DNA from 4 places in the Streptosporangium oxazolinicum genome. Region 4 is predicted to be linked to each of the others. Evidence: riboswitches for the same ligand, from Rfam matches in the RefSeq annotation. Region 4 holds a riboswitch; each other region holds the start of a gene.
The links. Region 4 has a riboswitch for cobalamin ahead of ABD817_RS36530 (ABC transporter substrate-binding protein). Riboswitches for the same ligand answer to the same signal wherever they lie in the genome.
Positions count from the first base shown of each region.

Region 1: another riboswitch for cobalamin. It lies ahead of bluB (5,6-dimethylbenzimidazole synthase); the one in region 4 lies ahead of ABD817_RS36530 (ABC transporter substrate-binding protein).
Region 2: another riboswitch for cobalamin. It lies ahead of ABD817_RS15535 (ribonucleoside-diphosphate reductase subunit alpha); the one in region 4 lies ahead of ABD817_RS36530 (ABC transporter substrate-binding protein).
Region 3: another riboswitch for cobalamin. It lies ahead of cobN (cobaltochelatase subunit CobN); the one in region 4 lies ahead of ABD817_RS36530 (ABC transporter substrate-binding protein).

Region 1 covers NZ_BAABAQ010000017.1:152,345-159,437, reverse strand. Annotated here, with positions in the region: gene ABD817_RS35085 (helix-turn-helix domain-containing protein) at 1-713, shown strand, start outside; gene ABD817_RS35080 (hypothetical protein) at 823-1,206, shown strand; gene ABD817_RS35075 (response regulator transcription factor) at 1,567-2,223, shown strand; gene ABD817_RS35070 (poly-gamma-glutamate hydrolase family protein) at 2,242-3,021, opposite strand; gene bluB (5,6-dimethylbenzimidazole synthase) at 3,300-3,920, opposite strand; cobalamin riboswitch at 3,953-4,148, opposite strand; gene ABD817_RS35060 (prolyl oligopeptidase family serine peptidase) at 4,186-6,204, opposite strand; gene ABD817_RS35055 (ATP-binding cassette domain-containing protein) at 6,260-7,093, opposite strand, start outside.
Region 2 covers NZ_BAABAQ010000005.1:5,091-12,183, reverse strand. Annotated here, with positions in the region: gene ABD817_RS15545 (mechanosensitive ion channel family protein) at 1-518, opposite strand, end outside; gene ABD817_RS15540 (ribonucleotide-diphosphate reductase subunit beta) at 580-1,575, opposite strand; gene ABD817_RS15535 (ribonucleoside-diphosphate reductase subunit alpha) at 1,629-3,923, opposite strand; cobalamin riboswitch at 4,040-4,242, opposite strand; gene ABD817_RS15530 (tripartite tricarboxylate transporter substrate-binding protein) at 4,247-5,266, opposite strand; gene glmS (glutamine--fructose-6-phosphate transaminase (isomerizing)) at 5,501-7,093, opposite strand, start outside.
Region 3 covers NZ_BAABAQ010000007.1:301,418-308,510, reverse strand. Annotated here, with positions in the region: gene cobN (cobaltochelatase subunit CobN) at 1-2,522, opposite strand, end outside; cobalamin riboswitch at 2,686-2,858, opposite strand; gene ABD817_RS20900 (precorrin-3B synthase) at 2,905-4,440, shown strand; gene ABD817_RS20895 (precorrin-8X methylmutase) at 4,437-5,063, shown strand; gene ABD817_RS20890 (precorrin-2 C(20)-methyltransferase) at 5,072-6,589, shown strand; gene ABD817_RS20885 (cobalt-precorrin-6A reductase) at 6,736-7,093, opposite strand, start outside.
Region 4 covers NZ_BAABAQ010000019.1:112,728-119,820, forward strand. Annotated here, with positions in the region: gene ABD817_RS36515 ((2Fe-2S)-binding protein) at 1-233, opposite strand, end outside; gene ABD817_RS36520 (ABC transporter ATP-binding protein) at 420-1,202, opposite strand; gene ABD817_RS36525 (FecCD family ABC transporter permease) at 1,199-2,212, opposite strand; gene ABD817_RS36530 (ABC transporter substrate-binding protein) at 2,257-3,252, opposite strand; cobalamin riboswitch at 3,384-3,582, opposite strand; gene ABD817_RS36535 (MFS transporter) at 3,596-4,873, opposite strand; gene ABD817_RS36540 (LysR family transcriptional regulator) at 4,946-5,788, shown strand; gene ABD817_RS36545 (HEAT repeat domain-containing protein) at 5,847-6,881, opposite strand; gene ABD817_RS36550 (HEAT repeat domain-containing protein) at 6,888-7,093, opposite strand, start outside.

The DNA.
Region 1 (7,093 bases), on a different contig from region 4:
CGGTCCAGATGCCCAACCAGGCGGACATCCGCACGTGGTGCGAGGCCTGCGACGCGGACGAGCAGGTGGTCGACCTCATCGCGGCCGCCCAGAACATCGACGCGATGTACACCGACTGGCGCCGCCTGGAGGAGAGCGGGCTCGGTCATGTCCAGCGCTCGTTCCAGCCGCTGTACGACAAGACCCACCAGTTCCGTGTCTGGCAGCACTCGGCCGTACCCGGCCTGCTCCAGACCGGCGACTACGCGCGCGGCCACCTGCGCGCCATCATCGACTTCCGGGGCATCCCCGACGACATCGAGGCCGCGGTCGCGGCGCGGCTGAAACAGCAGGAGATCCTGCGCAACGGGAGCAAGCGGTTCGCGTTCGTCGTCGGGGAACAGGCGCTGCGCATGCCGCTGGTCGGCCCCGAGCAGATGGCCGCCCAGCTCGACCGGCTGGTGGAGCTGACCTCCGGCACCGCGAACGTGTCCTTCGGCATCGTCTCCGCGACGACCAGGCCGCCGCTCATGCCGCCGGAGAACTTCTGGATATACGACGCCAACAGGGTCCGCGTCGACACCGTACCCGGCCAGATCCAGCACAAGGCCCCCAGTGACGTGGGCGTGTACGAGAAGGCGTTCCAGGCGCTGAGCGGAGCCGCGGTGTACGGGAAGGAGGCCCGCGACATGCTGCGAGCCGCGGCCGGCACGTTCCGCGGGAAGTCGGGATGACGTCCCTCAGGGAGTGAGATCCCGCGAAGTGACGCTTCGCGAGGAGTGAACACGCAACATCGCGCAACATCGTTGAGGCGGGCGCCCCCGGATCCTTACCCTCACCAGCGTGGCCGTTGATCACAGAACCCCCGAAGACCTCGGGCCGCCCTCAGCTGAACTCCGGGCCCGTGAACTGGCGGCCCTGCTGGCCCGATCCCACAACATCCCGGCGGACGTCCACCGCCTGCCGTCCGGAAAGATCGTCATCTCCGTCTACTACGGCCTGGTCGCCCGCCTGGACGATGCGTGCCGTTTCTGGTGGATCGTCCCGATCTCCGCGGACCGGGACAGGCCGCTGTGGACGAGTGCGGCCACCCCGGTCGCGGCGGCGATCCGGATCGCCGCCCACTACCGGGAACTGCGTGCCCGCCCGCTGGTCCACCTGATACGCGGAGGCTACCTGCTCACCGACGTCCTGCTGGAACACCACGAGGCCGCCGCCCCGGTCTGACCGTGTCCGTCGCGGTGGCGCACCGGTGACGGACCGCAGCCGGAATCGCCTCCCCGGAGCCCGCCCCCGGCATCCGGCGAACGCGAGTCCGGTCCCTCTGGAGAGGGGGCGCGCCGCCCGTCGTGGCCGATTTTCGCGGCCGATTTGGCCGCTTCGTGTGGGTAGCGCGCGCTTTTTGAGAGCGCGTCCACTGACCGCCGGCCCCTATTTGCCGCGCGCCGAAGTCTCCTACCTGCGCGAATCACGGTCCGATGCCGCGCGTTTCGTGTTTAACTCGGACTTGCGGTAGTCACCCGACTTCCTTGGGTAGTGTCCCCGGGCCAGGTGAGAGCGCGCGGTGCAACATGGGGGAGACGATTCATGATCAGCGTCCTGATCGCCGAGGACATGCATCTCGTCCGAGGGGCCATGGTCGCCCTGCTCTCCACGGAGAGTGACATCAAGGTCGTCGCCGAGGTCGGTCACGGCGACGAGGTGGTCCGCTCCTGCCTGGACCACCGGCCGGACGTCGCGCTCATCGACATCGGCCTGCCCGGCACCGACGGCCTCACCGCGACGGCGGAGTTGCACCGCCGGTTTCCCGAGTGCGGGACGGTGATCCTGACCGGGCTCGCGACCCCGGCCGCGCTGTGCCGGGCGCTGGACGCCGGGGCGCGCGGCTTCGTCGTCAAGGACGCTCCGGCGGGCCAGCTCGCGGGCTGCGTACGCCGGGTGGCCGCCGGTGAGCGGGTCGTCGACCCCGAGCTGGCCGTCGCCGCCCTCAACGCGAAGAGGAACCCGCTCACCGCACGCGAGCTGGAGGTCCTGCAGGCCGCGGCCGAGGGGGCGCCGGTCGGCGAGATCGCCGACCGTCTCTGCCTGTCCGGCGGCACGGTACGCAACTACCTGGCGCGGATCCTCACCAAGGTCGACGCCCGTACGCGCGTCGAGGCGGTCAGGATCGCCAGGGAGGCGGGCTGGCTGTGGTCCGACGACCTGACCAGCCTGGGCCTGAACCGCTACCGCTCGCTCAACTGACCGCCCGCCCCGTCCGCGTCAGAGTCCGGCCAGGGCGCGATTGACCGCGGCGGTGTATCGGTAGAACGCGCCGGTGCGGTTGGCCGGGTTCTCGATCCAGGAACGGTTCAGCCTCCCGCCCGCGAAGAACCGCTCTCGCTGGCCGCTGCTGATCTCAAGCTGCACCCCCTTGCCCCTGCGGTTCTTGTTGGCGATGTTGCTCGGGCTCCTTCCCGCGATCTCGGCCGGTACGAACTTCGCGACCGTGAACCCCGCGGCGCGCAGCTCCGCGGTGACCCTGCGGATCAGCGCCACGTCGCGACCGCCGACGTAGGTCGTCGGCCTGGCGCCGGACGCGCCGTGCCAGGAGACGGTGTAGTCGACCCGCGCCACCAACTTGAGCGCCCTGGGTTCGTCGAACCGGCCGGAGGTGATGTGCAGGTCACCGTTGCCGGATTTCTTGATGCCCTCGAACGAGTAGTAGGCGAAGCCTCGGGAGCTCGCGGAGTGGCTCGCGAGCTGGGTCGTGGGTGCCTCGATGCCCCCTCCGTGGATCGCGATATGCGCCACCCTGGCCCTGGCGGGGAACCGCTGGACACGCCGATAGTCGCTTCCCTCGCTCTCGTGGGCCGCGAGCTGGGCGTACCCGTCGTACGTGTCGGACGCGACGCCGAAGGGAATCCGGCTCACCCCGGCGACCGCCGCCCCCGGTGCGGTCCGCGCCGCGCCGTGGGCGGTGGCCGGGAGGACCATGCTCGCGCCCAGCGCGATCACCCCGAGCGTCGCTGGAAGACATCGGCGAATGGAATCGCTCTTCACGATCATCTCCTCGTGAGGTCCGTCACCGCGAGCATTTCCCGGGAGGATCCGGCATTCAAGTGTCACTGACACATCGCCGTCGTTTCGATGCCGATGGACGGCGGGCCACCTTTGGGCCTCGCCGCCGGAAGCGGAAACGGGCCGCGCTCACCTGAAGGTCGGATTGGGCGGCGGGGCCGAGAGCGGGGGGTGACGGTCCGCCGTGCGGGCGCGAAGACGTCACGGCGTTCGCCGGAGACCGGCTCCGGACGACCGTCCCGACCTCGCCGGGGCGCCGGTCACCAGCGGTCGTGGTGGACGACGTCGCCCAGCGGGCGCCGGTGACGCCAGCCGTGCCGTTCGAGGTCGGGCGTGGTCTCCAGGTGGGTGACCGGGCCGAGGCACAACCAGGCGACAGGGCGGATCCCGGCCGGGATGCCGAGGAGGCCGGCGAGGAAGGGCTCGCGGTAGAACGACACCCAGCCGACGCCGAGGTCCTCGGCGGTCGCGGCCAGCCAGAGGTTCTGGATGGCCAGGCACACCGAGTACAGGCCCGCGTCGGCGATGGCGTGGCGGCCGAGGACGGCGGGGCCGCCCCGGTCCCGGTCGTAGGTGACCACGATCGACAGCGTCGACTCCAGCACACCGTCGATCTTGATTCGGGCGAATCGCCGCGCGGCGGAGGCGTCGAGGGTCGCGGCGAAGACCTCCCGCTCGCGGTGAACGTGTTCGTGGAAGGTCTCCCGGATGGCGGCGTCGCGTACCACGACGAAGTCCCAGGGCTGGGAGAGGCCGACGCTGGGCGCGGCGTGGGCCGCCGACAGGACGCGGTGCAGGACCTCGTCGGGGATGGGCGCGCCGGTGAACTGCGCGCGCACGTCGCGGCGGCGGTGGATGACGTCGTAAAGCCGGTTGTCCATGGGCAGGCTCCCGCTGTGTACATGCCCCGTGCCGGGGCTGTGAGCGCGAGGCCGGTCTTCGGACTTCCGGATCGACGCCTGGCCACCCGCCTTCCCAGTCCGTGCCGGACCAGTGGCCGCGCGTACGCGCGTGGGTGGGGACTTCCCGGTCACCGCGGCGGGCCCGTGCCGGAATCACACCGGCTTCCCGATTCTCCCCGCCGGAGCGGAGCACCTCACAACAGTTCGCCGCTCGACACGGTAGCCGATTCCCGCCGGGATCGTGTCACCGGGCCGTTCGGGTGCCGGTGTCCAGGCTGGTGTCCAGGCCGGTGTGGGCGGCGAGGAAGGCGAGCATGTCGGCGGCGAGGCCGACGGCGCGGCCCGCCGAGCGGGAGCCGTGGCCGACGCCGCCCTCGTGGCGCAGCAGGATCGGCCGCGAGCCCGACGTCGCCGCCTGCAGCGCCGCGCACATCTTGCGCGCGTGCATGGGGTCGACGCGGGAGTCACCGCCGAACGTGGTCAGCAGCGTCGCCGGGTAGTCGACGCCGTCGGTGACCCGGTGGTAGGGGGAGTAGCCCAGCAGCCAGCCCAGCTGCTCGGGGTCCTCGGCCGAACCGTACTCGGAACGCCACGCCGGGCCGAGCCCCGACCGCTCGTACCTGACCATGTCGAGCAGCGGCGCCGAGCAGACGACGGCGGCGAACAGGTCGGGGCGCTGCGTCAGCGCGGCGCCGACCAGCAGCCCGCCGTTCGACTCGCCGCACGCGCCCAGCCGCTCGGGGGTGGTCCAGCCGTCCGCGACGAGCTTCTCGGCCGCCGCCGCGAAGTCGTCGAAGACGTTCTGCTTGCGCTCCAGCATGCCGTCGCGATGCCAGTCCGCGCCCTCCTCGCCGCCGCCGCGCAACTGGGCCAGGGCGAAGACCCCGCCCGCCTCGACCCAGGGCAGGACGTAGCTGGAGTACGACGGCGTGAGCGAGAGCCCGAACCCGCCGTAGCCGTACAGGATCGTGGGCCTGGGGCCCGAACCGGGGCGGGCCAGCACGACCATCCGCACCGGGGTGCCGTCCGCGGAGGCGCAGACCACCTGGCGGACCTCAAGCTCGGGGACCTCCACGGCGCCGGGCGCGGCGCTCCACAGCGACGTCCGACCGGTGCGCGTGTCGTAGCGGTACACCCCCGCGGGCGTGACGCTGTCGGTGTAGGTGAACCAGACCTCGTGGCCGCCCTCGGGGCGGGTGGTCATCCCTCCCGCCGAACCGAGGCCGGGCAGCGGCACCGGGCCGCGCCGCCTCCCGGTCGTCAGGTCGTGGACGCCGATCTCGCTGACCGCGTGCCGGGTCCGGCTCACGAGCAGCGCCTGCCCGGCGATCGCGAACTCCCCGATCACCGCCTCGGGGTCCTCGCCGACCAGGTCGATCCAGTGCTCGGGGCCCGGCCGCGCCGGGTCGGCCACGCACAGCCGTCCCCGTGGCGCGTCCAGGGTGGTGAGCAGGTACAGGCGCCCGTCGCGGCCGACCGCGGGCACCGTCATCGCGCCCGCCGCCCGCTGGACCACCCGCAGGTCGGGGCGCTCGGGGGAGGAGGACGACAGGTCGGCCAGCCAGAGGTCGTTGCCGTCGCCCGCCATCGCCGAGACCGTGAGCCAGCGCCCGTTGTAACTGATCCCCAGGCCGTACGAGCGCTCCTCACCCATGATCACGGCGTCGTCCTCGGCGGGGGTGCCGAGCCGGTGCAGGCGGACCTGGCGGGAGCGGACGTAGAAGAACGCCTTCCCGTCGGGCAGCCACGCCACGGGCGCGTACCGGCAGCGGTCGATCGGGCCGTCCACCACCCGGCGGGTGACGACGTCCATGACCCGCAGTTCCGACCGCTCGTCCCCGCTCCTGGACAGCTGGTACGCCACCAGCCCGCCGTCCAGGTCGGGCTGCCAGTGGTCGAGCGTGGTCAGCCCGCTCGGGTCGAGCTCCATCGGGTCGATCAGCGTCTCCTCCACCCCGTCGGGACCGGTGCGGTAGAGGACGGCGTGCTCCTGCCGGGCCGTACGGCGCAGGAAGAACCGGCTCCCGCCGCGCCACATCGGCGTGCCGACCGTTCCGGCCCCGGTCAGCGCGGCCACCCGCGAGTGCCACCGGTGGCGGCCCGGCAGCGCGCCCGCGTGTTCGCGCCACAGCTCCCCCTGGGCGTCCGTCCAGCTCCGCGTCTCCGGGCTGTCCGGATCCTCCAGCCACCGGTACGGGTCGGGAACCGCGTGACCGTGGAGGTGGTCGACGACGGGGTGCCGTTCGGCGGGAGGGTAGATCATCGGATTCCTCCGGTGTGGAGACCTTGGGCTCTGGACGGGAAACGCGGTGCGGGCGTCACGGCACCGGCTCCCGGACGCTCGACGGGTCCCACTGCCCGGCCAGGTCCGCGTACAGCGGGGAGGTGGCGAGCATCTCCTCGTGCGTGCCCAGCCGGACGCTGGTGCCGTCCATGACGAGGATCCGCCGGGCCCGCAGGGCGGAGGTCAGCCGGTGGGCGATGACGAGGAGCGTGCCGTCCCGGCGGGCGAACGCCTCTTCCGCACGGGCCTCGGCCGCCGGGTCCAGGTGGCACGTCGCCTCGTCGAGGATCACCAGCCGGGCCGGGGCGAGGTAGGCGCGGGCCAGGGCGACCAGCTGCCGTTCGGCGGGTGACAGCAGCCCCGAGTGGATCTCGGTGGCGTAGCCGCCCAGCCGCGCCACCAGGTTCGTCAGGCCGACCTCGGCCACGGCGTCGTCCACCGCCTCCCGGGGGGCGTCGGCCAGATAGGTCAGGTTCTCCAGCAGGGAGCCACGGAAGACGTACGCCTCCTGCGGGATCAGCACCCGGTCGGCGGGGGCGAGGCGGTCGGCGGGCACCCCGCCCACCAGGACCCGGCCCGCCCCCGGCGGGAGCAGACCGGTCAGGAGCGCGGCGAGCGTGGACTTGCCGATGCCGCTGGGGCCCACGACGGCGATGTGGTCCCCCTCGGGGACCACCAGGTCCAGGCCGTCGATCACCGGTTCCGCGTGCGGGCCGTACGCGAACGTCACGCCGCGCAGCTCGGCCCCCTCGCTCCCGTCCCGCGCCGTGAGACGCCCGCGCGCCCGCACCGGCGGGTCGCCGTCGCGCAGGAGCCGGCCCAGCGCCACCCGCAGCCGGACCCCGTTGATGCCCAGCCCCTCCACGAG
Region 2 (7,093 bases), on a different contig from region 4:
GACTGGGCGGCGATACCGACGACGACACCGGCGATCCCGGCCGAGGCGAGCAGCCCGGCTCCGAGCGCGCGCACCTGCGGGAAGGTGAAGAGCATCGCGCCCAGCGCCACCACGATGATCACCGCCGAGGCGACCCGGCGGACCAGGGTGATCTGGGTGCGGATGCGGCGGGCCCTGCGGTTGCCCTCGCCCTCGACGGTGATCAGACGTTCCAGGACCACGTCGGTGACCGCGTAGGCGGCCTGGATGACGAGCCAGGTGGCGCACCCGATCATCGCCAGGCTGAGACCGCGATCGATCATCTGGCCGACCGAGGCCGTCGCCATGGCCGGCTCGTAGATGGTGTGGGCCGTCGCCACGGCGGCCGTGGCGAACCCCGGCCAGGTGCAGCGGCGCACGAGCGGACCGGCGAGAACCCATTTCTCGCCGATCAGTCGTGAGCGCAGCACCCTTCGCACCACCTCCACCGCCACGACGGCGGCCACCACGGAAACAATCATCGTGATCCAGCTGGACACTGAAGGCGTCCCCCTCGACGTCTTTCATCCTCGTCGTTCTCTTGCCTGGATCACCAGCTAATCAGAAGGATTCGTCGAATGTGACATTCCCTTCGACGGCTATCTGGTAGGCCGAAACCCGCCGTTCGAAGAAGTTGGCCAGCTCCTGCACGTCCTGCAACTCCATGAAGGCGAACGGGTTGGCCGTGCCGTACCGGACGGGCATCCCGAGCCTGACCAGGCGCTGGTCGGCCACGTACTCCAGGTATTGGCGCATCTGGTCCACGCTCATCCCGAGCAGGCCGTCGCCGCACAGGTCGGCCGCGAAGGCCAGCTCGGCCGCGACCGCCTCCTCGATCATCCGGGTGACCTGCTCGGTGAGCTTGTCGTCGAACAGGTCCGGCTCCTCGGCCCGTACGGTCTCCACGACGCCGAAGGCGAACTCCATGTGCATGGACTCGTCGCGGAACACCCAGTTCGTCCCGGTGGCCAGGCCGCCGAGCAGACCCCGGGACCGGAACCAGTAGACGTAGGCGAAGGCCCCGTAGAAGAACAGCCCCTCGATGCACGCCGCGAAGCAGATCAGGTTGAGCAGGAACGCCCGCCGGTCCTCCCGCGTCTCCAGCCGGGTCAGCCCGCCGAGCGAGTCGATCCAGCGGAAGCAGAACTCCGCCTTGTCCCGGATCGAGGGGATGTGCTCGACAGCGGCGAAGGCCTTGACCCGCTCGTCCGGGTCGGGCAGGTAGGTGTCCAGCAGGGTCAGGTAGAACTGGACGTGCACCGCCTCCTCGAACAGCTGCCTGCTGAGATACAGGCGCGCCTCGGGGGCGTTGAGGTGCTGGTAGAGGTTGAGGACGAGGTTGTTGGCCACGATCGAGTCGCCGGTGGCGAAGAACGCCACGAGGCGGTTGATCAGGTGGCGCTCCTCGGGCGTCATCCTCGCCAGGTCCGCCAGGTCGGAGGTGAGGTCCACCTCCTCGACGGTCCAGGTGTTGCGGATCGCGGCCCGGTAGCGTTCGTAGAACTCGGGGTAGCGCATCGGCCGCAGGGTGAGGTCCATGCCGGGGTCGAGCAACATCGGGAAATGCCTTTCTGGGTGGTCACGGCGGGGCTTCCGAGGGACTGGGACGGCTACTGGCAGGCGTCGCAGTACTCGGGGTTCTCCAGGGAGCAGGCGACGGCCTCGGGGTCGAGGACGGCCCGCTCCACCGGCGCCGCCACGGTGGCCTGCGCGATCCGGGTGGCCGGGCGCGAGCGCAGGTAGTAGGTGGTCTTGAGGCCCGACTTCCAGGCGTAGGCGTACATCGAGGAGAGCTTGCCGATGGTCGGCGTGGCCATGAAGAGGTTCAGCGACTGCGACTGGTCGATGTACGGGGTGCGCGCGGCGGCCAGGTCGATGAGTGCCTTCTGCGGCAGCTCCCAGGCGGTCCGGTAGAGCGTCCTCAGGTCGGCGGGGATCTCGGGGATGTCCTGCACGGAGCCGTCGGCGCGCTTGATCGCGTCGCGGATCTGCGCGGTCCACAGGCCACGGGCCTGGAGGTCGCGGACGAGATAGCGGTTGACCTGGAGGAACTCCCCCGAGAGGGTCTCGCGCTTGAAGACGTTGGAGACCTGCGGCTCGATGCACTCGTAGCAGCCCGCGATGGAGGCGATCGTGGCCGTCGGCGCGATCGCGATCATCAGCGAGTTGCGCAGGCCGGTCCCGGCGATCCGCTCCCTGAGCTCCGCCCACTCCGCCGACCCCGCCGCCCCGTAGTGGTCGGGGTGCAGCACCCCGGCGGCGGCCCTCGTCTCCTCGTACGAGGGATGGCGGCCCCGCTCCACGGCCAGGTCGGAGGAGGTCCGGTAGGCGGCGAGCGCGATCTCCTCGGAGATCCTGGTGGACAGCTCCAGGGCGCGCGGCGAGTCGAACGGCAGCCGCAGCGTGAACAGCACGTCGGCCAGGCCCATCACGCCGAGCCCGATCGGGCGCCACCTGCGGTTGGCGGCCTCCGCCTCGGGGGTCGGGTAGAAGCCCAGGTCGATGGTGCGGTCGAGGAAGCGCACGGCGGTGCGGACGGTCGCGCGCAGCCGTGCCCAGTCGACCCCGTCCCCGGCCTCCGCCGACAGATGGGCGGCGAGGTTGATCGAGCCGAGGTTGCAGACGGCGGTCTCCGCGTCGCCGGTGACCTCCAGGATCTCGGTGCAGAGGTTGGACAGGTGGATGACGTTCTCCGGCCTGGCCGTCTGGTTGGAGGTCCGGTTCGCCGCGTCCTTGAAGGTCATCCAGCCGTTGCCGGTCTGGGCGAGCGTGCGCATCATCCGCCCGTACAGGGTGCGGGCCGGGATCTGCCGGGTGAAGCGGCCCTCGGCCTCGGCGGCCCGGTAGGCGTCGTCGAACGCGGCGCCGTACAGGTCGGTGAGGTGCGGGACCTCCTTGGGGTCGAACAGCGACCAGACGCCGTCGGCCTCGACCCGGCGCATGAACTCGTCGGGGATCCAGTTGGCCAGGTTCAGGTTGTGCGTGCGGCGGGCCTCCTCGCCGGTGTTGTCGCGCAGTTCCAGGAACTCCTCGACGTCGGCGTGCCAGGGCTCCAGGTAGACGCAGGCCGCGCCCTTGCGGCGGCCTCCCTGGTTGACCGCGGCGACGCTGGAGTCGAGCGTGCGCAGCCAGGGCACGATGCCGTTGGAGTGGCCGTTGGTGCCCCGGATCAGCGAGCCCCGCGAGCGGACCCTGGTCCAGGCGATCCCGATGCCCCCCGCGTACTTCGACAGCCGCGCGACCTGCCCGTAGCGCTCGTAGATGGACTCCAGTTCGTCGCGGGGCGAGTCGAGCAGGAAGCACGAGGAGAGCTGGGGCCTGCGGGAGCCGGAGTTGAACAGCGTGGGCGAGCTGGGCAGGTAGGACAGGGTGGCCATCAGCGCGTACAGCTCGGCGGCCTCCTCGACGGTCTCGGACAGGCCGCAGGCCACCCGGAGGAAGAAGTGCTGCGGGCGCTCCAGGACCTTGCGGGTTCGCGGGTGGCGCAGCAGGTAGCGGTCGTAGACGGTACGCAGCCCGAAGTACTCGAACCTGGCGTCGGCCTCCGGGTCGACGAGCGCGTCCAGGACCCCGGCGTGGGCGGCCACGAACTCCGCGAGCCCGTCCTGGATCAGCCCCGCCTCGTGGGTCGCGGCGACGGACTCGGAGAAGCGGCGGACGCCGTGCTCGGCGGCCTCGTCGGCGATCAGCTCGGCCAGCATCGCGGCGGCGACCCTGGAGTTCTCCGGATCGGTGATCACCCGGGCGGCCGCCTCGTCGATGGCCAGCCTGCGATCGTCCGCCGCGCTCCCGGTGTTTCCGGTGCTCCCGGTGCCCATCGTGGCCGCCGCCGCGTTCCCGGTGTTCCCGGTGTTCCCGGTGGTTCCGGCGCTCCCCGTGGTGGTCTCCGCCAATGCCTGTGTCACGTAGTGCCCCTCGCTCGCTCGAACTTCCCCGTACGGCTCCGCCGGAGGGGCACGCGTCCGCGAGCGATCCCGGGCACGCCGGATCGCCTCGTTCCGCGGGCCCTCCCACGAGGCCCTGGACAGTCACGTCACCGGCAGGTCTTCGGACTCACGGGCGCACCGCACATGCCTACCGGCCGTCGCTTCCCAGGCATGGTTCGCCCAGTGCTTGACTGACGGCTTTCGTTCCCGTTCACCGCTGCGGGGCAGTCACCGGAATCTCACCGGGTTCCCTCTTGCCTCGCCCCTCGCGGGGCGAACCAGCAACGAGCAGGATCCTACATCTAGGGGCGTCTGACGCAACTACCCCAACAGGTTGTGTCGGAGGACTTCAACAGCCCGAGCTCGTGGAGGACACCGCGGGTGCGTGCCGTCTCGGTGAAGAGCCACTGGCGAAACTCGTCGCCACTGAGATAGACCCGGCTCCAGCCGTGGGCAGCGCACAGGGAACGCCAGCGCGGCGCGGCGTCGATCCTGTCACACAGGTCGATCGCGGCGTCCCGGTCCCCCGGACTCATGTCCTTGGGGCCCAGCAGGCCGCACCAGTCGCTGTACTCCAGCCGGACGTCGACCTCCATGAGCGTCGGCGCGTCGATCCCGTCGATCCGGCCGCCGGAGGAGACCACCAGGGGCCGCAGACGGCCCGCCCTGATTTCAGGCCGCAGGGCGCGCGCCGATCCCAGCAGGGCCGCCACCCGGCCGACCTGGAGCGCCTCGGCGGCATCCTCGGGGGCGAGGTATCCGGCGTACTCCAGCAGCCGGGTGTCCACCCCGAGGCACTTGCCGATCATCCCGTAGAGCACGTGGTCGGAGCCGCCCTCCGCCCCGCCGCCGACCGTCAGCCCCGCCGGGTTCCCGCGCAGCCGCGCGGCGAAGTCCTCGAAGGTACGCAGGCGGGAGTCGGAGGGGACGACCAGGACCGCCCAGTCGCCGACCAGGCGGGCGATGGGGGTGGCGGCGTTCACCACGGCGGTGGTGTTGGCGATCTCCGCGGCGGCCACCATCGGCATCGCGGTGACGAGCAGCCTGCCTTCGCGCGCGAAGGGGCCGTGGAAGGCGCCGAACGCGTCGCGCGGGGCGGAGCCCAGGGCACCCCGCCGCTCGACGGCCATGGCGGTACGCGCCAGTCCCGACTGGACCAGGACGGTCGCCAGCCTGCCCGCGATCCCGTCCCAGCCGTGGCCGTCGGCGGTCGGTTCGAGGATGAACAGGCGCTTCACCGCCGGACCGGCACCGCCGCCCGCGTCACACCCCGCGGCGACCAGGACCCCCGCCGCCAGTGCGAAAAACCCCCTGCGGCGCATAAGCGCCCCTTCCCCCAGGAAACCCTCACACCAAAGGTTACTTCTTACTCACTTTCTGTGACGAAGCGGGGGTATGTGGAAATGTCGCCCGCACTCGGACATGAGTCATCGGACCGCGCGGGAGCCCGAAGAGCCCCCCGGTGCCCACAGCGCCCCCGGCAGGCCGGAGCGAGGCCGGGGCACCGGGGGCGCGGGGGCGAGAGGCAGGGGCTGAGGGTCAGGAGCTGCGGGGCCTCACTCCACCGTGACGCTCTTGGCCAGGTTCCTGGGCTTGTCGACGTCCCGTTCCAGCGCCACGGCGGCGTGGTAGGCGAAGAGCTGGAGCGGGATCGAGAGCAGGATCGGGTCCAGCTCGGTCTCGTTCTTGGGCACCACGACGCAGTCGTCGGCCAGCTTGGGGTCCGTCGTGCGGTGGCCCACCATGAGCACCCGGCCACCCCGGGCACGGATCTCGCCCAGCGTGGTGAGATTCTTGTCCAGCAGCTCGTCGTCGGGGACGATCGCCACCGTCGGCATGTCCGGGCCGATCAGCGCCAGCGGCCCGTGCTTGAGCTCGCTCGCCGGGTACGCCTCGGCGTGCACGTACGAGATCTCCTTGAGCTTCTGCGCGCCCTCGCGGGCCACCGGATAGCCCCTGACCCGGCCCACGAACATCATGCTCGGCGACTCGGCGTACTTGCCCGCCAGCTCCCTGATCTGCGGCTCCAGCGCCAGGATCTCCTTGATCTGGTCCGGCAGCCTGCGCAGGCCGTCGCAGATCCTGCGGCCGTCGGCGGGAGACAGGTCACGCACCCGGCCCAGGTGCAGCGCGAGCAGCGCGAAGGCCACGGCGGTCGAGGTGAACGCCTTGGTGCTCGCCACCGAGACCTCGGGGCCCGCGTGCAGGTAGACGCCGCCGTCGCACTCGCGGGCGATCGCGCTGCCCACGGTGTTGACGATGCCGAGCACCCTGCCGCCCTTGCGCTTGAGCTCCTGGACGGCGGCGAGGGTGTCGTAGGTCTCCCCCGACTGGCTGATCGCCACGTAGAGGGTGTCGGCCTCCACCACCGGGCTGCGGTAGCGGAACTCGCTCGCCGGTTCCGCGTCGGCCGGGATGCGCGCCAGCTCCTCGATGAGCTGCGCGCCGATCTGGCCCGAGTAGTACGCGGAACCACAGCCGATGATCTTCACCCGGCGGAACGAGCGGGTCTCCCGCGCGTCCATGTTGAGACCGCCCAGGTGGGCGATGTGGAAGCGGTCGTCCAGTCGCCCGCGCAGCGTCCTGGCCACCGTGTCGGGCTGCTCGGAGATCTCCTTGAGCAGGTAGTGCTCGTAGCCGCCGGTGTCGTAGTGCCCGGCCTCCCAGTCGACGGTCAGCGTCTCCTTGGCCGTCTCCCGCGCGTCGCTGGCGAAGGTGTTGAACCCGTCGGCTCGCAGCACGGCGATCTCGCCGTCCTCCAGGTGGACCACCTGGCGGGTGTAGCGGACCAGCGCGGCGACGTCGGACGCGGCGAACATCTCCTTCTCGCCGATGCCCAGCACGATGGGGCTGCCGTTGCGCGCCACGACCACCTCGCCGGGACGCTCGGAGTCGATCACCGCGATCCCGTAGGTGCCGACGACCCGCTTGAGCGCGGTCCTGACGGCCTCCTCCAGCGAGTCGGCCTCCTTGACCGTACGGGCGATCAGGTGTGACAGCACCTCGGTGTCGGTCTCCGACAGGAAGATCGCGCCGTCGGCCTCCAGCTTGGCGCGCAGCTCGTCGGCGTTCTCGATGATGCCGTTGTGCACGACGGCGATGCGCTCGTCACCGGACAGGTGCGGGTGGGCGTTGATGTCGCTGGGCGC
Region 3 (7,093 bases), on a different contig from region 4:
GACCCGCTCGGCCCGGCCGGGACGTAGCCGCCGTCGAGGGCGTGCAGGATCGCGCCGATCTCGTCGGTGGTACGCGCCAGCCGGGGCACGACCTCGACGGCGGCGAACCGCAGGATGCGCTCCACCGTCCCGGCGTCCGCGCCGGGAACGCCGGACGCGTCGGCCGATCCCGCCGGGCCACCCGTGCCGGGACCGCCGCCCTGACCAGTCGTACCGGTTGAACCGGGCCCGTTACCCGAACCGGTCGCACCGGTCGTGCCAGCGCCCGCAGCCCCGGCGGTCGCCCGGCCCAGGACCTCGGCGGCCACCTCCCCCGCCGCCGACGGGTCCCAGTCGCGGTGCTCCATCGCCTCGACCAGGGCGCGCGCCAGGGTCTCGGCCTCGTCGACGCCGATCCGTCCCGCGCTGCCGTCCTCGGCCAGGCCCAGGGCCTCGCGCAGGCCGACGAGCGCCTCGCCGCCCGCCCACATCTGCCGGGCGCGGAGCATGGCCAGCACCAGGTCGACGCGCGGCTGCCCCTCGGGAGCGACCCCCAGCACGTGCAGGCCGTCGCGGATCTGGACGTCCTTGACCTCGCACAGCCAGCCGTCGATGTGCAGCAGGAAGTCGTCGAACTCGGCGTCGTGCGGGCGGTCGGCGACGCCGAGGTCGTGGTCGAGCCTGGCGGCCTGGATGAGCGTCCAGATCTGGGCGCGGATCGCGGGCAGCTTGGCCGGGTCCATCGCCGCGATGGAGGCGTGCTCGTCGAGGAGCTGCTCCAGCCTGGCCATGTCCCCGTAGCTGTCGGCGCGGGCCATCGGCGGGACGAGGTGGTCGACCAGGGTGGCGTGGGCGCGGCGCTTGGCCTGGGTGCCCTCGCCGGGGTCGTTGACGAGGAACGGGTAGATGAGCGGCAGGTCGCCGAGCGCGGCGTCCGGGCCGCAGGAGGCCGACAGGCCCGCGGACTTGCCGGGCAGCCATTCCAGGTTGCCGTGCTTGCCCACGTGGACCACGGCGTGCGCGCCGAAGCCGTCGGCCAGCCAGCGGTAGGCGGCCAGGTAGTGGTGACTGGGCGGCAGGTCGGGGTCGTGGTAGATCGCGATGGGGTTCTCGCCGAAGCCGCGCGGCGGCTGCACCATCACCGTCACGTTGCCGGAGCGCAGCGCGGCCAGCACGATCTCGCCCTCCGGGTCGCGCGACCTGTCCACGAACAGCTCGCCGGGCGCCGGGCCCCAGTGCTCCTCCATCCGGGCGCGCAGGTCCGCAGGAAGGGTGGCGTACCACTCGGCGTACCGGCTCGCCGCGATGCGCACCGGATTCCCGGCGAGTTGCTCCTCGGTGAGCCAGTCCTGGTCCTGCCCGCCCGCGGCGATCAGCGCGTGGATGAGCGCGTCGCCGTCCTGCGCGGTCACCCCGGGCAGCTCGTCCTCGGCGCCGATGTCGTACCCGCGCTCGCGGAGCGCGGCCAGCAGTCGCACCAGGCTGGCCGGGGTGTCCAGGCCGACGGCGTTGCCGATGCGGGCGTGCTTGGTGGGGTAGGCCGACAGCATCAGCACCAGCCGCCGCTCTGCGGGCGGGATGTGCCGCAGCGCGGCGTGGCGCACCGCGATACCCGCCACCCGCGAGGCCCGCTCGGGGTCGGCCACGTAGACGGTGAGCCCGTCCTCGTCGATCTCCTTGAAGGAGAACGGCACCGTGATGATCCGCCCGTCGAACTCGGGGATCGCCACCTGGGTGGCGGCGTCCAGCGGGGACAGGCCGTCGTCGTTCTCCTCCCAGGAGGCCCGGCTGCTCGTCAGGCACAGGCCCTGCAGGATCGGCACGTCCAGCTCGGCGAGCGCGCCGACGTCCCACGCCTCGTCGTCCCCGCCCGCCGACGCGGTCGCCGGGCGGGTGCCGCCCGCGGCGAGCACGGTCACCACCAGCGCGTCCACCGTACGCAGGACCTCCAGCAGGCCGGACTCGGCGGTGCGCAGGGAGGCGCAGTACACCGGCAGCGCCCGCGCCCCCGCGTCCTCGATCGCCGAGCAGAGCGCCTCGACGAAGGCGGTGTTCCCCGCCACGTGGTGGGCCCGGTAGTAGAGCACCCCGACGACGGGGCCGTCCTGGTCGCGGGCCTCGCGCTCCAGCGTCCCCCAGGTGGGGGTGGGCTCGGGCGCGGCGAACCCGTGGCCGGTGAGCAGCAGCGTGTCGGACAGGAAGTGGTGCAGCTCGGTCAGGTTGGCCGGGCCGCCGTGGGCGAGGTAGGCGTGCGCCTCGGCGCAGACCCCGCCGGGCACGGTGGACAGCTCCATCAGCTCGGCGTCCGGCGCCTGCTCGCCGCCGAGGACGACGACGGGCCTGGGTCCGGCGAGCAGGGCGTCCAGGCCCTCCTCCCAGGCGCGGCGCCCGCCGAGCAGGCGGACCACGACCAGGTCGACGTCCTCCAGCAGCGGCGGGAGGTCGGTGGCGGCGAGCCTGGCGGGGTTGCCGAGGCGGTAGCCGGAGCCGCTCGCGCGGGCGCTCAGCAGGTCGGTGTCGGAGGTCGAGAGCAGGAGGATCACGCGCCACACTCCAGGAGAGGCAGGGCGGTACGGCCCAGGGGTGCCACGGCGTGGCGGGGAAACGGCGATGCCACGATGTGACGGGGGAACCGCGATGTCGCGGTACGGCGGGGGAACGGCGAAAAGCGCACGGAGCTTCCTCCCTCGGGGTCCTCGCCCCGGGTCGTCGTCGGCCGCGACGGCTGGAGTCTCCTGGCTCCCGGATCGGTGCTCACCCCGGCCTTCCCGTCCGTCGTCGGACAGTGGCCCGGGTGGGGTTCGCTCCCCGGTTACAGTGGCGGGACCGCGCCGGAATCACACCGGCTTCCTCCCTTTGCCGTCGCCACCGATGACACTACGGCAGTCCGGTTCGATGCAAGAAACTGGCGTTAACATCCTCTGAGTGTCCATTGCCGACTTTTCCGGACGATCACGACTCGACGCGTGTCCCGGGGCTCTCCAGGTCCACGCCGCCGCGGACGGCGGCCTGGCCCGCGTCCGCGTGCCCGGAGGCCGCCTCACCCCCTCCCAGCTGCGCGAGCTCGCCGACGCCGCCTCCGCGTACGGCGGCGGTGTCATCGAGCTGACCTCCCGCGCGAACGTCCAGGTGCGCGGCCTCGGCCCGGAGAATCCGGACGGCGGTGCGGGCGGCGGGTTCGCCGCCCGGATGGCGGGGGCGGGCCTGCTGCCCTCGGCGACGCACGAGCGGATCCGCAACATCCTCGCCTCCCCGCTGACCGGGCTGACCGGGCTCGCGGAGCTGACCGGGCTCGTGGGGCGTGCCGGGCCGACCGATGCGTACGGTCCGGGCGGTGCGGAGCACCGGGGTCATCCGGGCCGTCCGGGCGGCGGCCCGATCGTCGACGTCACCCCGCTCATCGGCGAGCTGGACCGGCGGCTGTGCGCCCGGCCCGCCCTCGCCGCCCTGCCGGGGCGGTTCATGTTCGCCCTCGACGACGGCCGGGGGGACGTGGCCGGTCTGGGGGCGGACGCCGGGATCCTGCCGACGGGGCCGGACGAGGTCGCGCTGATCCTCGCCGGAACCGACACCGGTCTGCGCGTCCCGCTGGACGGAGCCGTGACCGCCCTGCTCGCCGCCGCCGGGGCGTTCCTCGACGAGCTGACCACCCGGGACGTCACCGCCTGGCGGATCGCCGAACTCCCCGACGGCCCCTCCCTGATCGCCGCCCGCGTGCGAACCGCCCTGGGGATCCCCGGCACGGCCCCCTTCGAACCGGTGAGCCTCCGGGTCGTGACGCTCGGCCCTGTCGGGGTCATCGGGAGCGCGGGCATGACCGAACCCGGAGTCGAAGTCGGTGTCGAGGGAGGCGAGGGAGGAGACGCGCGGGTCGCGCTCGGGGTGGCGGTCCCGCTGGGGCGGTTGACCTCCGCGTCGGCCCGGCTGCTCGCGGACGTCGCCTCCGGCGGGGAGATCCGGCTCACGCCGTGGCGGGGCGTGGTCCTGCCCGGCCTGGAGCGCGCCGAGGTCGCGGGCACGGCGGCCCGGCTGGAGGCCGCCGGGCTGGTCGTCGACCCCGCCTCCCTGTGGGTCGGCGTGACGGCCTGCACCGGCCGCCCCGGCTGCGCCAAGTCCCTGGCCGACGTCCAGGCCGACGCGGCCACCGCCATCGGCCTGACCCCGCCGCCGTCCCTGCCACCACCATCCGTGGCCCTGCCATCCACGGTCCCTCCGTCCGGAAGCGACTCTTCCGGAAGCGGGCCGCCGGTGGCCCCGCCGTCCGGGAGCGGGCCGGGCACCGATACGCTCCCCGTGCACTGGGCGGGCTGCGCCAGGCGCTGCGGTCGCCCGAGGGGGCGGGTCGCGGACGTGGTCGCCACCGGCGACGGCTACCGCCTGGAACTGGACGGCACCGGCCTGACCTGCTCCGGCATCGAGGAGACCGCGGCCGCGGTGGCGGCCGCCAGAGGGGAACTGTGATCGACTACGTCCGCGACGGCGCGGAGATCTACCGCCGCTCCTTCGCCACCATCCGCGCGGAGGCCGACCTGGACGGCCTGCCCGCCGACGTCGCCCGGGTCGCGGTCCGCATGATCCATGCCTGCGGGATGGTCGACCTGGTGAGCGATCTGCGCTGGTCGCCCGGTGTCGTGGCCTCGGCGCGCGAGGCGCTCCTCGCGGGCGCCCCGGTGCTCTGCGACGCGCAGATGGTCGCCTCCGGGGTGACCCGGCGCCGTCTCCCCGCGGGCAACGAGGTGGTCTGCACCCTCGGCGACCCCCGGGTGCCGGAACTCGCCGCGGAGCTGGGCACCACCCGCAGCGCCGCCGCGCTGGAGCTGTGGCGCGACAGGCTTCAGGGCTCGGTGGTCGCGATCGGCAACGCGCCGACCGCGCTGTTCCGGCTGCTGGAGATGGTCGAGGAGGGCGCGGGCCGCCCGGCCGCCGTACTCGGCGTCCCGGTCGGCTTCATCGGCGCCGCCGAGTCCAAGCAGGCCCTCGCCGAGCACCCGGCGAACCTTGAGTACCTGGTCGTGAACGGACGCCGGGGCGGAAGCGCGATGACCGCCGCCGCGGTTAACGCGATGGCGAGTGAGGAAGAGTGAGCGACGACGTGACCGGACGGCTGTGGGGCGTGGGGCTCGGACCCGGCGACCCCGAACTGGTGACCGTCAAGGCCGCCCGCCTGATCGGCCAGGCGGACGTGATCGCCTTCCACAGTGCCCGCCACGGCCGGAGCATCGCCCGCTCGGTGGCCGCCCCCTACCTGCGGGAGGGGCAGGTCGAGGAGGCGCTCATCTACCCGCTCACCACCGAGACCACCGACCACCCGGGCGGCTACCAGGGGGCGATCGACGACTTCTACGCCGCCTGCGCGGTGCGGCTCGCGGCCCATCTGGACGCCGGGCGCGACGTCGTGGTGCTGTGCGAGGGCGACCCGCTCTTCTACGGCTCGTACATGCACATGCACAAGCGCCTGTCGCACCGCTACGTCACCGAGGTCGTGCCGGGGGTGACGTCGGTGAGCGGCGCCTCGGCGGTCCTGGGGCGCCCGCTGGTCGAGCGGGACGAGGTCCTGACCGTGCTGCCGGGGACGCTCCCGGCCGAGGTGCTCGCCGAGCGCCTGGCGGCCACCGACTCGGCGGCGGTGCTGAAACTCGGCCGTACGTTCACCAAGGTCCGCGACGCGCTCGCCGAGGCCGGGCGGCTCGACGAGGCGTGGTACGTCGAGCGCGCCACCACCGGGCAGCAGCGCATCGCCCCCCTCGCCGAGGTCGACCCCGGCAGCGTCCCGTACTTCTCGCTGGCGCTCGTCCCGAGCCCCGTCAACGCGGCGAGTCCCGCGCCCGCCGCCGAAACCGGGACACCAGGTGACGTGAGCGCGCGCGGCGAGGTGGTCGTGGTGGGGCTCGGCCCCGCCGGGCGGCCGTGGCTGACCCCGGAGGCGCAGGAGGCGCTGGCCGGTGTCGACGAGCTCGTCGGGTACGGCCCCTACCTGGACCGCGTCCCGCCCAACCCGCGCCAGCGCCGCCACCCCACCGACAACCGGGTGGAGGCCGAACGGGCCGCGCACGCGCTGGAGCTGGCCGCGGCCGGGTCGAGGGTGGCCGTGGTCTCCTCGGGCGACCCCGGGGTGTTCGCGATGGCCAGCGCGGTGCTGGAGGTGGCGTGCGAGCCGAGGTTCGCGGACGTGCCGGTACGGGTGCTGCCCGGCCTGACCGCGGCGCACGCGGTGGCCAGCAGGGCCGGTGCGCCCCTCGGCCACGACTACTGCGTGCTGTCGCTGTCGGACCTGCTCAAGCCCTGGGAGGTGGTCGCCGAACGGATCGGCGCCGCGGCGAAGGCCGACCTCGTCCTGGCGATCTACAACCCGGCATCGAAGAGCCGTACCTGGCAGGTGGCCGCCGCGCGGGACCTGCTGCTGGAGCACCGGGCGCCGGAGACCCCCGTAGTCGTCGGCCGCGACGTCGGCGGGCCCCGGGAGAGCATGACCGTCACCACCCTCGGTGACCTGGACCCCGACACGGTCGACATGCGCTGCCTGCTGCTGGTGGGCTCCTCCACCACGCGGGTGGCCGAGCGGGGTGACGGCGGCCGGGTGGTGTTCACCCCCCGCCGCTACCCCGCGTGACCCGCCGGGCCGACCGCGCGAGCACGGCGGCAAAGGTGGAGGAGGGCTACTCCGGGAGGTTTCCACGACACCGGCGGCGGGTGAATGAGCCGGCGTGTCGTTCGATCCCCCGTCGCGGGACCGTCGTGGCGACCGGCTCCGGCGGCTCAAGCCGGTTCCCGCCCGCCGGGGCCGGTCACGGTCTCCAGCCAGGCGAGCGCGGCCTCGACGGTCTCCACCGAGGCCACCCCCTCGGGCGGGGGCGGACGGCGTACGATCACGACCGGCAGCCCCAGCTCGCGGGCGGCCAGTAGCTTCGCGGTGGTCATCTCACCGCCGCTGTCCTTGGTGACCAGCACCTGCACCCGGTGCTCGCGCATCAGCGCCAGCTCCCCGTCCACCGTGAACGGCCCCCGGCTGAGCAGCACCTCCAGGCGTCGCGGGACGAGCGGTCCCGGCATGTCCACCGAGCGGGCCAGGAACCACTGGCCGTCGAGTCCGGCGAAGACCGGCAGGCTGCGGCGT
Region 4 (7,093 bases):
TGCCATCCCGCGGGGGTGGGCAGGCGCAGGCGCGGGCCGTCGTCGGCGCGGTCCAGGCGGGTCAGGTCGGGCACCACCGCATGGGTGAGCACGGTGGCCAGGAGCGGCGACCAGAGCCGCGCGGCGTGGCCGAGCTGGGTGATCGAGGCGCCGATGCGCAGCTCACGGGTGCCGTACCTGGCGGCCGTCGCCTCCACCAGGTCGGCGAAACCGCGTTCGTAGTCGGATCTCACGTCGTGCCACCCGGCCGGATCACCGCCGATGTGCAAAGAAAAGAACGAGCCGAATCCGGCGACCGCTCCGAGGGCCGTCAGAACCGATCCGTTCGATGCCGATTCCATTACGCGGAAGCTCCATTCGTGAAAGGCGCACGGTGAATACGCCGGATGGCGGATCCGGCTTTTCATACAAAGAGAGATTCAGTTCGTGAGGCGGCTCCCTCCGGTTCGCAGACTCACCCGCGGCACCCCTGTCTCCGGGTGGATCGCCACCTCGGCGTCGACCCGGTAGACCTCGGCGAGCAGAGCGGGGGTGAGCACGTCGGCGGGGGTGCCCAGAGCGACGACGCGGCCGGCGTCCATGACGCAGAGGCGGTCGCAGAAGGCGGCGGCCATGTTGAGGTCGTGCAGGGCGACCACCGCGGTGACGCCGAGGCCGCGCACCAGGTTCAGCGCGTCGAGCTGGTGGCGCAGGTCCAGGTGGTTGGTCGGCTCGTCCAGCACCATCGTGGTCGGTCGCTGGGCCAGCGCCCGCGCGATCAGCACCCGCTGCTTCTCCCCGCCGGAGAGCCGGTCGAAGGGCGCGTGCGCCAGGTCGGCCACGTCGAGCCGCCCCAGCGCGTCGGCGATGATCGCCCTGTCGTCCGCGTTGTCGCCGTCGAAGGCCCGTTTGTGCGGGGTGCGGCCCATGGCGACGACGTCGTACACCGACAGCTCGAAATCGCCGCCGCTTTCCTGGAGGACCGCGGCCAGCCGGCGGGCCAGCCGCCCCGCCGGCATGCGCCACACGTCCTCGCCGTCGAGCAGCACCCGGCCGCCGGTCGGCCTGCGCGCCCGGTAGAGGGTACGCAGCAGCGTCGACTTGCCCGCGCCGTTGGGCCCGGCCAGGCCGAGCATCTCCCCCTCGGCGACCTCCAGCGAGACCTGGCGAACCAGGTCGCGGCCGCCGACGCGGACCGACACCTCCTCCACGGTCAGTGTCACGTGGAACGCCTCCGCATCAACCACAGGAAGAACGGCCCGCCGACCAGGGCGGTGATGATGCCCACCGGGATCTCCTCCGGCGCGATCAGGGTGCGGGCGGCCAGGTCGGCCACGATGAGGAAGGCCGCGCCCAGCAGCGCCGTCGCCGGGAGCGCCCGGCGGTGGTCGGCGCCGATCAGCAGCCGGACGACGTGTGGCATGATCAGCCCTACGAAGCCGATGGTCCCGCTGACCGCGACGATCGTGCCGATCATCATGGCGACCAGCACGAACAGTGCCGCCCGGAAGCGGTGCACGTCCAGCCCGAGCGAGGCGGCGGCCTCCTCCCCGGCCAGCAGCAGGTTCAGCGGCCGAGACACCCCGACCAGCGCGACGGTCCCGGCCAGGACGGCCACCGCCGGGATCCACACCATCGTCCAGGTGGTCCCGGCCAGGCCGCCCAGCATCCAGCGCACCGCCGCCTGCGTCTTGTGCGGGTCGTTGGAGGTCACCACCAGGAAGCCGGCCACGGCCGAGAGCACCTCGGCCGTCGCCACCCCGGCCAGCACCAGCCGCACCGTCGTCATGCGCCCGCCCGAGCGGGCCAGGAAGTAGACCGCCACCAACGCGGCCAGCGCGCCGAGGAAGGCCGCGATCGGCAGGCTGAACGCGCCGAACACGCTCAGGCCGAACACCACCACGGTGACCGCTCCGACGCTGGCGCCGGAGGAGACCCCCAGCAGCATCGGGTCGGCCAGCGGGTTGCGTACCAGCGCTTGCAGGGCCATGCCGCAGACCGACAGGCCCGCGCCGATCGCCCCCGCCAGGACGACCCTCGGCAGCCGTACGTCCAGCACGATGGTCTCCCGCACGGGTGTCCAGCTCGGTTCGGCCAGGGCGGGATGCAGGTGATGGAGCAGGATGCCCCACACCTGCCCGGCCGGCAGGGCCACCGACCCGGCCGCGACGGCCGCGGTGACCGCTCCGCCGACCAGGAGCACGAGCAGGCCGATCACGACCGGGTACGGCATCCCCGGGCGCCGCGCCAACGGCACGGCGCCCGCGACCGGTTCGCTCACTTGAACCGGTCGGCGTGCAGCTGCCGGGCCAGCGCCTCGACGGCCCCCGGCGCCCGCACGCCGAGCACCACCGACGACAATGGCAGCACCGCGAACCGCTTGTCCTTGATGGCCGGTACGTCCTTCAGCGCCGGGTTGGCCAGCAGGAACCTCTCCTTGTCGGCCACCGGCTGGTCGCCGTAGTCGTAGATGACGATCCAGTCGGGCGCGCGCTCGGCGACCTGCTCGAACGACACGTCGCCCCACACCTTGTCGACGTCGGCGAACACGTTCTGTGCCCCGGCCAGCTTGATGATCTCGTTGCCGACGCCCTTGCCTCCGGCGGTGAAGGCGGTCTTGTCGCCGCTGTCGTAGACGAACAGCTTGACCGGGGTGGCGTCGGCGAGCTTGGACTTCACCCCGTCGAGGGTCGCCCGCAATGTGGTGATCAGCGGTTCGGCCCGGTCGGAGACGCCGAAGATCTTCGCGACGTTGCGGATCTCGGTGTCCATCAGGTCCACCGACACCGCGCCTTCGGCGCACTCCTCGACGTTCAGGTACGTCTTGATGCCGGCTTTCCCCAGGGCGTCGCGGCTGCGGCCCTCCTTCTCGTCGAAGGTGCTGGCGAAGCCGCCGTAGACGAAGTCGGGTTCCTCGGCCAGGAGCGCCTCGTAGGCCGGGTACTCCTTCGAGACGACCTTGATGGCGTCGTAGGCCGCCTTGTACTCGGGCAGCACCTTGTCGTCGAGGTAGGCGGTGCCGATCATCGACTTCTCCAGGCCGAGCGCCAGCATCACCTCGGTGGCGTGCTGGTTCATGGATATCGCCCGCCGCGGCGGCCGCTCGTACGTGCTCGTCACGCCGCAGTTGTCGAGGGTGACCGGGAAGCCCGCGGGCGCGGAGGCCGCCGGAGCGGGGGCCGGGACGTTCTCAGCCGGGGCACCGCCACAGGCGGCCAGCACCGCGGATACCAGGAGGGCGAGCAGGAGGGAGGTGGGGCGTCTGCCCGTCATGGAGTGTTCCTCTCACGGAATCTGCACAACGGGGCGGATCTGAAAGAGGGAACACCACAGGGCTTCTCGGCGCGGCCACCGGCTCGACGGGCACGAGAGCCCACTCCTCTCCGGGGAAATCCGCCCCAGTTCATCGAGGAGGCGACCGCGTGAGTCTCCTGGCTCTCGGGTCGAGGCTCGTCCCGGCCTTCCCACCCGTCATCCGGGCAGTGGCTTCTTCGGGATTCGCTCGCCGATCACAGTGGCGGGACCGCGCCGGATTCACACCGGCTTCCTCAGTCCGCGCTCGCCTACGCCGACCATGCTCGCACACCACTCATCAACGACAAAGCGCACACCCCGGTCAGATCCGGTGCGGCTCCCCGCGTTCGACGTCGGGGCCGATCGCGGCGGGCGCCGTCCCCGGAGTCGTCAGGCGGCGAGGGCCCGGCGCCCCGCGAGCAACATGATCACCGGCGACTATCCTGGGCGACCGGCGTGAGAGCAGGTATCCCGTCAGCGCGGCGAGCAGGCCGGCCAGTCCCGCCGCCGCGAAGCCGCCCGCCGGCACGGACGCGTCGATCGCCGCCCCCACGACCGGAGAGCCGAGCGCGAACCCCGCGCTCGCCGCCGAGGACTGCAGGCCGGTCGCCTCACCACGCACACCGGCCGGCGCCAACCGGCTCACCGCGTCGGAGACCGTGGAAAGGGTCGGCGCGGTGAGCAGACCGGCACCGACGACGGCCACACACAGCCAGGGCCAGTCACGGGCGAGTCCGGCCGGAATCGTCACCAGCCCGAGCAGGCCGAGCAGCAGCCAGGTGGGCATCGGCCGGGGCAGCGCTCCGTACACCAGGCCGCCCACGATGGACGTCACCCCGAACACGGCGACGACCACGGCCGCCCACGAGACCTGACCGGCTTCTCGAAGGGTCGCGACGATGGCCAGGTCGACGCCGCTGAGCAGCATCGCGACGCCGAACCCCATCGTCAGGACAGCGACCATGCGCGCTCCCAGCCACTGCCTGCGCCGGGGCCGGTCCGCCGCCTCGCCGTCCGCCTCGTCCTCGGCCCGCAGCGGCGGGTTGAGCAGGGCGATCCCCGCCCCGCCGACGACGATCGCGGTGCCCACTCCCCATGCCACCACGCCGGGAGACACCTTCGCCGCGCACAAGATCACCACCGGCGGCCCCACCAGGTACGACAGCTCGCCCACCACCGACTCCAGCGCGAACGCCGCCCGCCGCCGCCCCGCCGTCGTCATCGCGGCGATCGCCTGCCTGGTGACCGATTGGATCGGCACCATCAGCAGACCGGCGGCGAAGGAGACACCCAGCAAGATCACGTACGGCAGCACGGGCACGGCCAGCCAGAACACGAGCTGCGGCACGACAGTGGCCGACAACACGGTACGCAGGCCCCGCCGGTCGATCATCCGGCCCAGCAGCGGCCCGCCCAGCGCGACACCGGCGGTGAGCGCCGCCACCACGGCCCCGGCCGCCGCGTAACTCATGTCGAGGGCGACGACGACGTACATCGTCAACGCCATCGCGTCCGCCGTGATCGCGGCACGGGCGAGCAGCGAGATGGCCAGCAGCGGCGTCATCCCCGGCACCGCGAGCACCTGTCGAAATCCGATCACCGTTTTGACGCTAGATCCTGTGGAATGCCATAGGAAGCCGTCAGTTCATTGGACCAGCCATAATGAATTCTTATGGCACGTGATCTCGACACCGCACTGCTGCGGTCGTTCGTCACCGCCGTGCGAGCGGGCAGCATCAGCCGTGCGGCGTCGGCACTCGGCCGTACCCAGCCCGCGCTCAGCCAGCAGTTGCGCAAGCTTGAGAGGGCCGTCGGCAGCCCACTGCTGTACCGGGCGCCGTCCGGCGTCTCGCCGACCCGCGCGGGTGAGGAACTGCTGCCCTACGCCGAGCGCATTCTCGCGCTGTCGGCACAGGCACTCGCCGAGACGGGACGTGCGCTCACCGGGCACTGCGGGGTGGGACTCCTCGAGGATCTCGCCGCCTCCCGCCTTTCCCAGGCACTCGCCGACCTCGCGCGGCTGCACCCCGGCGCGACGCTGGAGGTGCTCAGCCTTTCCAACGCGGAGATGCGGGAGGCCTACGACGCGGGGCGTGTCCAGCTCGTGCTCGACGAGGTCCCGGGGCTTCCCTGGCCGCCGAGCTGGACGGTGCGTCTGCCGCTGGTCTGGGCGGTCGGGCAGGGGGTCGCCACCGACGCCGATCCGCTGCCGGTGGTGCTGTTCTCGAACACGTGCGCCTGGCGGACGTCGGTGCTGGAGACGATGGAGGGTACGGGGCGCCGCTGGCGGGTGGCGTTCGAAAGCAACAGTCTCGCCGGGGTGCTCGCCGCGCTGCGGGCCGGCCTCGGCGTCGCGGCGCTCCTGCCCGCCAACCTCGAACCGGCCATGGCCCGCCACGACGCGGCCGCGTTGCCCGCTCTGCCGGACGTCGAACTCGGCCTTGCCCGCCACCCCGCCACCGAGGGTGACGCGCTCGTCGACGCCGTGGAGAGCGCCCTGCGGCGGATGATGTGAGCCGCGCGCCTGACGCCTGTCTCCGCCGTCGTGGTGTGCCCCGGTCTCGAAGGCCGGATCACCTTTGCCGCCCGCGGCGCCCCGGGAAAGGCCCGTCATCGCGTATCCCGAGAATGTACGTCGCGGTAAGCGCGACGGCACGGTCCTCGTCATGGGACAGATCCGCGAGGGCTCGTGACACCGTGGTTCCCGGGATGTCCGCGAGTGCCTGTGTCAGCCGTAGGCGCGCGGGCGATCCGACGCCGCCGTGGGTGAGACGGTCGACGAGCCTGGCGGCGATCTGATCCGCCAGCGCGGGACGATCCGCCAGCGCGCCCAGGGCGTCGGCCGCGTCGACGTCGTTCGTCCCCTCGACGACGACATCGACGAGCGTCGGGATCGCGTCGGCCACTCCGCGTGCCCCGAGGGCCAGAGCCGCGTACCTGCGGACCACGGCGTCGGGATTCGCGAGGGCCTCGCGCAGCAGTGTGGTCGCCTCGCCGTCCGGAATCTCGGCGATGGACTGGACGGCACGTTCGCGCACCTCGGCCACCGGCGAGCCGAGCCCCTCCGCCAGCAGCACCAAGCCGTCATCGCCCGATCGCGCCAAAGCCCAGCGAAGGGCTCCGGCGACGTTCGGATCCGTCTCGTTCAGCGCCGCCTCGACCAGTGCCTCCACCGGCACCGCGACCTCCTCGGCCGAGGACAGGGCCGCGCGCTGGCGGTTGCCGGCGCTCTTTGACCCCAGCGCCTGCAGGAGGGCGACGATCTGGAGGACGTCCTCCCAGCCGGCGGGTTCCGCGGCGTCGATCCGGCGCAGTCGCGTGAGCAACTCCGTCTCGGCCGCGACGCGTTCTCGCGTCCGGCGGATGAGGTCGTCGACAAGCTCCGAGGGCGTGAAGCCGGGATCGTCGAGCGCGCGCCCGACATCCCGCAGCGACAGCCCCAGCGACCGCAGGCTCTCGATATGGAAGATCCGCCGGATGTCCTCGCCGGAGTACTCCCGATACCCCGCGTCGCTACGACCCGTTGGCCGCACCAGGCCAAGGGAGTCGTAGTGCCTGAGCATGCGGGCGCTGACCCCGGACCGTCGTGCCACCTCACCGATCAACACTGCCCATCACTCCTCCTCGCCGGGGACGCCGAGGGCCACGACACGCTTGGCCTCCTCGATAGTGAACTCGAATCCGGCCTCCGGGTCGCGCAACAGCCGTTCCGTGGCGAGCGCGTGCACGCGCACGCGCGGGTCGGGATCCGTCAGCGCGGCGCGCAGCATGGGCACGATCACCTCACCGAGCGCGACCAGCGCCCGGCTGAGGCTCCGCC